One region of the Paraburkholderia sp. GAS199 genome, then DNA from elsewhere that is predicted to be linked to it. Evidence: riboswitches for the same ligand, from Rfam matches in the RefSeq annotation. Region 1 holds a riboswitch; each other region holds the start of a gene.
The links. Region 1 has a riboswitch for cobalamin ahead of P3T18_RS07045 (TonB-dependent receptor domain-containing protein). Riboswitches for the same ligand answer to the same signal wherever they lie in the genome.
Positions count from the first base shown of each region.

Region 1 (3,268 bases):
TTTTGAATACGACGTCGACGAGCAGCCAGCGCGGTGTTTCCTGCGACGACTTCGGATCGTAGTACGGACTCTTCTTGTCGAATTGTGTGGGGTCCGGATACGCGGTGGACGACACCTCGGCGAGACCCGCGATGCCCGGTTCGGGGCAACTCGAATGATAGAAGAGTACGCCGTCGCCGACCTGCATCACGTCGCGCATGAAGTTGCGCGCCTGATAGTTGCGCACGCCGGTCCATGGCAACGTGCGGTGCGGTGCATGGGCGAGATGGTCGATGCTTGCTTCGTCCGGTTCGGACTTCATTAGCCAGTAGCGCATGAATCGAATAGAACGTGGAGAGGTTGATGTTCCCGCGAAGGTCCCTGAAAACGCAACGCTAAAAACCCGACAGCAAAAGAACGCAGAAAAAACGCGGCGCCTGAACGTAGCACCGAACGCGGTACCTGAACGCAGCACCGAACGCAGCACCAAAAGAAAAACGGCACCGAACCGAAGTCCGATGCCGTTTTGAATAAGGTCCCCGCCTTAGCCGCTAGGCCGGCATCCTGAACCGGGGGTTCAGAATTGGTCGCAGTTAGCAGCACTTCGGGTACATCAGACAGAGTGACGCGCACACCCGTGCTACAAATTTCCGCAACCGTGCACATGGCATTGGTTCAAGGAATATATGACCTTGGCGAACCAGGCAGGGAAGCTTGACCTGTTGAACTCAAACGTTTGCCCGAGACTTCGCTCACGCACCTCACTTGAATTCGCAACCTGTCTCAGGACAGGTTGCTTGAAACTGTTTAGGTACTCAGTGCAGACCGCTTACTGCATGCTGTACTGCTGAATCACAGTACCCAGTTGTTCGTTCATTTGATGCATTGTACGCCGGATTTCCTCAGCGGGAAATGCTTCTCCGTGCCGCACGCTCGATTGAAGCTTAAGCAGTTCCGATGCCAGCGACAGCGCAGCCATGACAGCAATGCGATCCGTGCCGCGCACGTTGCTGTTGTTACGGATCTTCGACATTTCCGCGTCGACGCGAGCCACTGCTTCAAGCAGCGCGCCTTCGGTTTCCGGCGAGCAGGCGAGCCGGTACGGTACGCCCAGAATCGATACTTCGATCTGCTTGGTGGTCATGCATTTTCTCCGTGGCGGGTGGCTTCGCTATCGGCATTGACCTCGTGCGCGAGCTCCTGCTGCGCGGGCTCGAGCAGATCGAGCTGGTTGTCCGGCTCGTTGTGCGCGCGAGCGCGCGGCAGCTTCTCGATGATCGCATTCAGGCGCACCTGGGCGTCGTCGATTTTTGCCGACAGGGCGTCGCGTTCCGCTTGCAGCGCATCGCGCTCCTCGCGCAACAACGCGAGTTCGGTGCGCGTGGCTTCGGCCTCGGCGCGCGATTGCGCAAGCTGCTCTTCGAGCGCGAGACGCGCTTCGTTGTGCCGCTGGCTGATCGCGATCAGCTTGCCGATATTCTGTGAAAGTGATTCGAGTTCGGTGAGCATGTGCTGCGTCCTCTAAAGACATCGCATTTTAGCGCGGAATATCGCAGGTTCCGACTATTGTCTCGTTTCGAGACGTAACAACATCGCTTTATGCAGGCATTTTATGGACCTTACGATGAAAAACCACTCATGCATCGGACAATAACCTGCGTTTTACAGAACAGCACGAACACGTTTTGACGATTCTTGACGGGTCGGGAGGGCGCTCATAAACTGATCGTTCTCTGGTGCCCGCGCGCGCTTTTCATAGTGTGCGCAGTTAAACGGGAAGCAGGGCGCGCCGTTCATTTCTGCCGAACGCGCCAACCTGCGCTGCCCCCGCAACGGTAAGCGACCGCATCACATGCAGGTCGATTCCAACCGCATGTTCGAAGCTGAACGTGCGAGTGTGCCACTGCGCGTCACGCGTGGGAAGGCGGGATCGATGTGTCGCCAGCCCGGATACCGGCCAGAGGGAGAGTGTCGTCACCGCGCAAACGTTAAAGTGCGGGCGCCTCGTTACGCATCGGCCTGCGGGGAAGCGGGCCGCGCACGCTATCCACAGGAATACCACTCCATGTTGTCCCCCATCGCTCGTGCGGCGATGCTCGCGTTTGCGAGCACGCCGCTCGTCGTGCATGCGCAGGCCGCCGCGCTTGATGCGTCCGCTACGCCGTCGTCTTCCGCAGCGGACGCTGCACCGGCGGCCGCGTCGGTCGCTGCGTCTTCCGTCGCTGAGTCATCCGTCGTACTGTCGCCGCTCGTGGTCACCGCTGAACGCGGTCCGCAACCGCTTGCCGACGCCATTCCACAGACCACGCTGTTCGACCAGCAGGATATCGCCGACACCACCGCTACCGATCTGCCGGGTCTGCTGCAACTCGCACCGGGCGCGCAGATATCCCGCACGGGTGGTCCCGGTTCCACGACCAGCCTGTTTCTGCGCGGCGCGTCGTCGACTCAGTCGCTCGTGCTGATCGACGGCGTACGTGTCGATTCGGTGAGTCTCGGTTCGTCGCAACTCGCGCAGATTCCGCTCGATCAGGTCGATCACGTCGAAGTGGTCAACGGCAACGTGTCGGCGTTATACGGGTCGGGCGCGATCGGCGGCGTGGTGCAGGTCTTCACGAAAGACGGCGGCGATCATCCGCCGCGCTTCAATTTCTCGCTCGGCTACGGCAGCTATCACACGCAAACGCAGCAGGCGGGCGTGAACGGCGCGCTGGACAAAGACGGCAACACGACCTTCAGCATCTCGCTCGCGCGCTCGAAAGACGATGGCTTTTCCTCGCTGAATCCGCGTGAAGCGCCGGGCGCGAATCCGAATGCGAACGGCTATCTGAACGAGAGCATCAGTGCATCGCTGCGTCACAAGTTCAGCGAGAAGTGGGATGCAGGCGTCACGTATTTCCAGTCGAACGGCAACAACAGCTACGACAACGCGTATGGCGTGCCGACCGATCTGAACAATCTGTCCAGCAAGGTGCGCCAGGTGTCGGCGTTCGCAAACGGCAAGCTCACCGACTGGTGGACCACGCACTTCATCGTCTCCGAAGGCGACGATCGCAGCGTGTCGAACACCAACGGCGTCTACAACGGCCGCTTCGATACCGACAATCGCCAGTACACATGGCAGAACGATTTCGCGCTCGCCGCGCAGCAGAAACTGCAGGTGGGCTACGAGCATCTCGATCAGACGCTCGACTCGGACACGTTCGCCGCGCCAGACCGTCACGTGGATTCCGGCTTTGTCGGCTACACGGGACGCTTCGGACGCAACCAGATTCAGGCCAACGTTCGG
Region 1 is NZ_JBNDMM010000002.1:209,038-212,305, reverse strand. It holds gene P3T18_RS07065 (EVE domain-containing protein) at 1-316, opposite strand, end outside; RNA gene ssrS (6S RNA) at 512-693, opposite strand; gene P3T18_RS07055 (cell division protein ZapA) at 809-1,123, opposite strand; gene P3T18_RS07050 (ATPase) at 1,120-1,488, opposite strand; cobalamin riboswitch at 1,697-1,955, shown strand; gene P3T18_RS07045 (TonB-dependent receptor domain-containing protein) at 2,045-3,268, shown strand, end outside.

Region 2 (3,268 bases), on a different contig from region 1:
GCAAGGTCAAGCCCGCGCGCGTCACCGTGCCGACACCCGGTCCCGCGCGAAACACCACGCCCGGTTGCGGCAGCAAACGCACGCGCGCGAACACGACGGCGCCATGCGTGACGTCGGGATCGTCGCCGGCGTCTTTCACGGTGCCGGCTTCCGCGCCATCGTCGGTGCGTCGGCAGAACACCAGCGGCATCGGCACGAGTTGCCCCTTCGGCAACACGATTTCCGCCACGTCGCTGACCACGCCCGCGAGCAGCAGACGCGCCGCCGCGAGCGAGGTCGCAGTGGCGCAACTGCCGGTCGTGTAGCCGCTGCGGAGCGGCGCGGGCTGTTCGGGCGTTTCGTCGCGCATTACGGTTGCGGGGAAGAATCGGCGTTCGGCGCGGCGGCCGGTTTGGTGACGTCCAGCAGCGTGATCGGCAAGGCCTGACGCCAGGTATCGAAGCCGCCGAGCGGCTGCGCTTCGGCCAGCGCTATACGTGTGAGCGTGCCGCCATGCCGCTCGCGCCACGCGGCCAGCGCCGACTCGCCCTGCAAGGTGACGGCATTGGCGACCAGCCGGCCGCCTTCGCGCAAGCTGGCCCAGCAGGTGTCGAGCACGCCGGGCGCGGTCGCGCCGCCGCCGATGAACACCGCGTCCGGCACGGGCAGGCCGTCCAGAGCGTCGGGCGCGCGGCCGGCCACGAGTTGCAGACCCGGCACGCCCAGCGCGTCGCGATTGTGTTCGATGAAACGCTGCCGCTCCGAGTTGGCTTCGACTGCGATGGCGCGGCAGGTGGGATGCGCGCGCATCCATTCGATGCCGATCGAGCCGCTGCCCGCGCCCACGTCCCACAGCAGCTCGCCCGGCGTCGGCGCGAGGCGCGCGAGCGTGATGGCGCGCACGTCGCGCTTGGTCAGCTGGCCGTCGTGACGAAAGGCGTCGTCGGGCAAGCCGGCGGTGAGCGGCAGACGCGGCGCGCCCGCCGTGTGACGGCATTCGAGCGCGATCAGGTTCAGCGCGGCCGTTTCGCCGGCCGACCATTGATCGGCGCGGCCGTCGACGCGGCGCTCCGAATCACCGCCCAGATGTTCCAGCACGATCATGCGCGTCGCGCCGAAGCCGCGCGCGTTCAGCCATTCGGCGAGCGCCGCGGGCGTGCGGCCGTCCGCGCTCAGCACGAAAATGCGCGCGCCGTCGTGCAGATACGCGTTGAGCGTGGGCAACGGACGGCCCACCAGCGACACCGTGGCGACGTCCTGTAACGGCCAGCCGAGCCGCGCCGCCGCCAGCGACACCGACGACGGCGCCGGCAATACGCGCAACTCGCCCGCCGGCAATTGCCGCGCGAGCGTCGCGCCCACGCCGAACAGCATCGGATCGCCGCTCGCCAGCACGCACACCGGTCCCGCTCTCTCGGCCAGCAAGGGCGCGAGATCGAACGGACGCGGCCATGCCGCGCGTCGCGCAGCGAGCCGCGCCGGCAGCATCTCCAGATGCCGCTCGCCGCCATACACCACCGACGCCTCCAGCAAAGCACGCCGCGCGGGCCTTCCCAAACCGGCAAAGCCGTCGTCGCCTATGCCCACCACTGTCAGCCACGCCGGCATGCATCCATCCTCGTTCCGTAACGTCAAAGTATCTCTAAATAAAGCGCTGTGCCGCGCTGGTCAAAGCGTCCAAGCTCGTTGTGCTGTTCGAAAAAAGGCATAATACAGCCGCCGGTGCCCTTCGGGGCCGAAGAGGGAACACAGCGTCACTGTGGCTGCCCCCGCAACTGTATGCAGCGAGTCCGCCTGCGCTCCGCGCCACTGGTTGCATCGCGATGTCGAATCGCGATGACCGGGAAGGCAGCGGCGGACCACGACCTGCGAGCCAGGAGACCTGCCGGCCAGACTGTTCGTGCCAGCCTACATCGGGCGGGGTGTACCGATGCCGCAGCCATGCCCGCCTTGCGGGCGGCTCGGGCCGTCGCGCGACGCTCAACCCGGTGTCCGTCTTGAATCCAGCTGCGCCCTCCACTACCCGATCCGACGCTGCGCTCGCGCCGCGGCCCTCGGCATGCCCGGGGCTGCTGCGCATCGTGTCGGCGCGCGACGGCGGCATCTGCCGGATCAAGCTGGCCGGCGGCGTGCTGAGCGCCGCGCAGGCCGAAGCGGTCGCCGCTGCCAGTGAGCAGCACGCAGCCGGTGTCGTGGAAGTGACGAACCGCGCCAACCTGCAGATACGCGGGGTGCGCGAAGGACACGAAAGCGCGTTGATCGACATGTTGCTGGATGCGCAGCTTGGCCCGCTGTCCGGCTTCACCGCAGCCGCCGACGACGTGCGCAACGTCATGCTCAGTCCGCTCGCCGGACGCGATCCGGCTTGCCTGTTCGACACGCGCGACCTGTGCGCCGACCTGCTCGCCTTGCTGCAAGGCGATGCGCGCTTCGCGGCGCTGTCGCCGAAATTCGCGTTGCTGCTCGACGGCGGCGAAGCGCTCGCGAGGCTCGATCATCCACACGATATCTGGATCGCGGCCACGCCAGGCGAAGACGGCGTGCGCTTCGTGTTCGGTCTCGCGGGTGGTCCGCCGCCGGCTACGCGGCGCGATCCTGACTCGCGCGACGGGACGCCCGTGAAAGCTACCGGTCGGCTCGGGCAAGACTGCGCGCCGGATTGCAACGTCGTCGCCGCCGTCATGAATCCGCGCAGCGCCGCGCTCGTTGCCGTCCTGCCGACGCAAGTCGTGGCTGTCGTTCGCGCGTTGCTGCACATGTTTCTCGATCTCGCACCGGTTGACGCAACGCGCATGCGTCACCTGCTGGCGACCCATGCGCCGGACGCGCTTTTACAACACGCCCAGCGTTACCTCGATTTTCCTTTGACACACGACCCCGCGCTCGCCACCTGGCAACGCGCCACGCCAGTTGACGCCACGCTTCGTCTGGGCGCGCATCCACAGCGCGCGGCCGGCGAATTGCACAGGTGGCACATGCGTCAAAGGTGGCACGTCGGCGGTCAGCCGCCGCTCGGACGCCTCGACGCCGCCGCCTTGCGTGGCCTCGCCGCGCTGGCGCATCGTCACGGCGACGGCACGCTGCACATGACGCCGTGGCAAAGCGTGCTGCTGACCGACGTCGCGCGTGAGTCGACAGGCGCCGTGCTCGACGCGTTGCAAGCACTCGGTCTCGCTTGCGATGCCGGCGATCCGCTCGCGCGCGTGATCGCCTGCGCAGGCTCGGCCGGCTGCGTCAAAAGCCACGCCGACACCAAGGCCGACGCGCTGCGCGTGGCAGCACGGCTGCC
Region 2 is NZ_JBNDMM010000003.1:1,044,772-1,048,039, reverse strand. It holds gene P3T18_RS16255 (cobalt-precorrin-5B (C(1))-methyltransferase) at 1-349, opposite strand, end outside; gene cbiE (precorrin-6y C5,15-methyltransferase (decarboxylating) subunit CbiE) at 349-1,587, opposite strand; cobalamin riboswitch at 1,683-1,883, shown strand; gene P3T18_RS16245 (precorrin-3B synthase) at 1,977-3,268, shown strand, end outside.
Region 2: linked by a shared signal. The riboswitch ahead of P3T18_RS16245 (precorrin-3B synthase) and the one ahead of P3T18_RS07045 (TonB-dependent receptor domain-containing protein) in region 1 are both predicted to bind cobalamin.

Region 3 (3,268 bases), on a different contig from region 1:
CGGCGCGCTTCGTCCCAGCCTTTGCGGGCGGTGGCGATGTCGGCGTCGCGATTCTGCGTGTTCCAGGTGTAGCCGTCGCCCATCGTGACGAAATCGCATTGCGCGATGGCGCCGAGGAAGTCGCGCTCCGACGTGTGCAGCGCGCCCTTGATGAACTGCACGACGCCAAGACGCATGCCGTGTCCCAGCACGCGCACGGCCATGCCGAAGGCGGCCGTAGTCTTGCCTTTGCCCGTGCCCGTGTTGACGATCAGCAGGCCTTTTTCATGCGTGGCGGCGGCCTGCTTTTTCTCGTGGCCTTCGCGCCGGCGCTCGGTCATGCGTTGATGGGATTCGGGATCGGTCTTCATGGACGGTCCTGTGAAAGATCGGGTTGGAGTTGAGTCGTGGCAATCGCAACCGTGACGTTGCCGAAAGCGGTTTTAGGCAGCGCGAGCGCGACTGTGGCGCCGCACATCTGCGTGGCCGCGAGCACCGCGCAGGGCTCGCAGACGCCGTCCACGCCGAGATGCGTGCGGGCGGCGCAGGACGCCAAGCCCGGCGCGCCGAGGTTCGCCGCGGCGGCAATCTCGGCCCGGCCGAACAGGGTCAACGGCAGCGCGTGACGGGTGCAGAATTCGCGCAGGCCGGCTTCGTCCGATTTCAGATCGACTGTTGCGACGACGCCGACGCCCGCCATGTCGTGCACGCCGAGCGAGCCGAGTGCCGCCTGCACGGCCGCTTCGATCTGCGCGGCACTCGCGCCGCGGCGACAACCGATCCCGACGGTGAGCGTTTTCATTGCGGCTCGCGGCCAAGGTCGTCCACGCGCTGTGTGCGCGGCAAGGCCAGCGACGCCACGCCGCCGATCACGACGATGGCCGGCGAGCCGAGTCCGGCGTGCGCCACGGTGCCGGCGAAATCGCGCAGCGGCGCGAGCGCGTGCCGTTGCTCGGGACGGGTGGCGGATTCGATCGCTGCGCATGGCGTGTCGGCGCTCATGCCGGCCGCGAGCAGCGCGGCGGCGATATCGTCGAGCCGGCGCATGCCCATGTAGATCACGAGCGTCATGCGCGTCGCGACGAGCGCCTGCCAGTCGGGCTCGGCGCTGCCCGCGCCGTGACCGGTCACGAATACCACGCCCTGCGCGTGATCGCGATGCGTAACGGGAATGCCGATCGCGGCGGGTGCCGCGATGCCGGCCGTAATGCCGTTGATCACTTCGACCTCGACGCCGGCCTCGTGCAGCGCCTGCTGTTCCTCGCCGCCACGGCCGAACACGAACGGATCGCCGCCTTTCAGACGCGCCACGCTGCGCCCGGCCTGCACATGCGCCAGCATCATCGCGACGATGCCCGCTTGCGGCGTCGACGGATGACCGCCGCGCTTGCCGACGTAGACCACCTGCGCGTCGGCGCGCGCGAATTGCAGCACGTCGGGATTCACCAGATCGTCGACCAGCACCACGTCGGCTTCGCCGAGCGCGCGGCATGCCTTGAGCGTCATCAGTTCGACGTCGCCGGGACCGGCGCCGATCAGCCAGGCGCGGCTCATCGCGGCGCGCATGGCACGCGCCATGTCGTGACAAGGGGAAGAGGTCGGACCGTGAAGACGGCCCAGCGGAAATAAGAGGTCATGCAGCACGACAGATTGCACACGCCGGCGCCGCCATTCGCCGCGAAGTCGTCGAACACTCATCGAACTGAGCATTTCGCGGGCGAACGGGTGTGCCGCAACGTGTTCCAGCGCCTTCGCATCCGTCCCTCGCGGATTCCGGCGTCCGGCAGCGTGGGGTTCGCCGCCTCCGCGTCTGGCCGGTATCCGGGCTGGCGGCCTCATGCGCTTTGCCTTCCCGTCCGGTTCGCCGGACAGTGGCATTGCTGAAAACGCATGCGCGTGGCCAGACTGTCGAGCCTGGCGACGCAGGTCGCTTACCGTTGCGGGGACAGCACAGGTTGAGCGCGCAGCGCGCTGCCTGTTTCCCGTTTAACTGCGCATGCGAACGCATGCGCGGGCACCAAACGCGCGCATACGATAGCACACGGGATGCCTTTGAAGTACCCCGCGCGGCACGCTCCCGCCGACGTCCGGACGCCCGTGTTTCCTTGACGTGGCGGGGTGGCGAGCCTAAACTCGCACGCACTTTGGTGCTCGTGTGCGCGCTTTGCGCGTACGCAGTTAAACGGGAAACAGGGTGCCTGTCGCGCGAGCGGCCGGCTCGACCTGTGCTGCCCCCGCAACGGTAAGCGAAATGCGGTGCTGCTGGATTTTTCAGCGCCGCGGAGCCGGCTTCGATGTCCACGCGCAAGGCCGCGTCGGCATATCACCACTGGACGAGAAATCACTCGTCCGGGAAGGGGAAGCGGCGCTTTCGCCAGCCCGGATACCGGCCAGAGAAGCAATGACGAACGCCGCGGGGATGCGGCGTCGCGCTCATGATCTCATTCCTGTTTTTCGTTGCTCCGGCAACGCCGTTTTTCGTCCCCGTGCGTGAATATGCGTTGGCACATTTGTGTAGGCGCATTCGAGCTGCCGCAGGGCGAAAGCCGTGTATGCCGACCGATGCCTCGCACGCGGACGCGAACGTGCCACTCCTACGGATGGACACTACGATGCAAACTCAACTGCGCAAGATTCCCGTCACCATCGTCACGGGCTTTCTCGGCAGCGGCAAGACCACGCTGCTGCGCCACATTCTTCAGCATGCGCAAGGCAAGCGCATCGCGGTGATCGTCAACGAGTTCGGCGAACTCGGCATCGACGGAGAAATCCTCAAGGGCTGCGGCATCGGCTGCGACGAGAACGGCGTCGAGACGGAAGGCCAATTGTATGAACTGGCGAACGGCTGCCTGTGCTGCACCGTGCAGGAAGAGTTTTTCCCGGTGATGGAAAAGCTCGTCGAGCGACGTGGCGAAATCGATCACGTGCTGATCGAAACCTCGGGTCTTGCCTTGCCCAAGCCGCTGGTGCAGGCATTCAACTGGCCGCAGATCAAGAACAGTTTCACCGTGGACGCGGTGGTGACGGTAGTGGACGGTCCGGCTGCAGCGAGCGGCCAGTTCGCCGACAACCCGGTCGCCGTGGACGCGCAACGCAAGGCCGACCCGAATCTCGATCACGAATCGCCGCTGCACGAATTGTTCGAAGACCAGCTGTCCGCCGCCGATCTGGTGATCCTGAACAAGACCGATCTGCTCGACGAAGCGCAGCAGGGCGCGGTGGAAACGCTGATTCGCGAAGAGATTCCGTCGCAGGTGAAGATCGTGCGCGCGCATCTGGGCCAGCTCGA
Region 3 is NZ_JBNDMM010000012.1:7,393-10,660, reverse strand. It holds gene cobO (cob(I)yrinic acid a,c-diamide adenosyltransferase) at 1-350, opposite strand, end outside; gene P3T18_RS33450 (cobalamin biosynthesis protein) at 347-781, opposite strand; gene cobA (uroporphyrinogen-III C-methyltransferase) at 778-1,533, opposite strand; cobalamin riboswitch at 1,775-2,016, opposite strand; cobalamin riboswitch at 2,108-2,388, shown strand; gene cobW (cobalamin biosynthesis protein CobW) at 2,592-3,268, shown strand, end outside.
Region 3: linked by a shared signal. The riboswitch ahead of cobA (uroporphyrinogen-III C-methyltransferase) and the one ahead of P3T18_RS07045 (TonB-dependent receptor domain-containing protein) in region 1 are both predicted to bind cobalamin.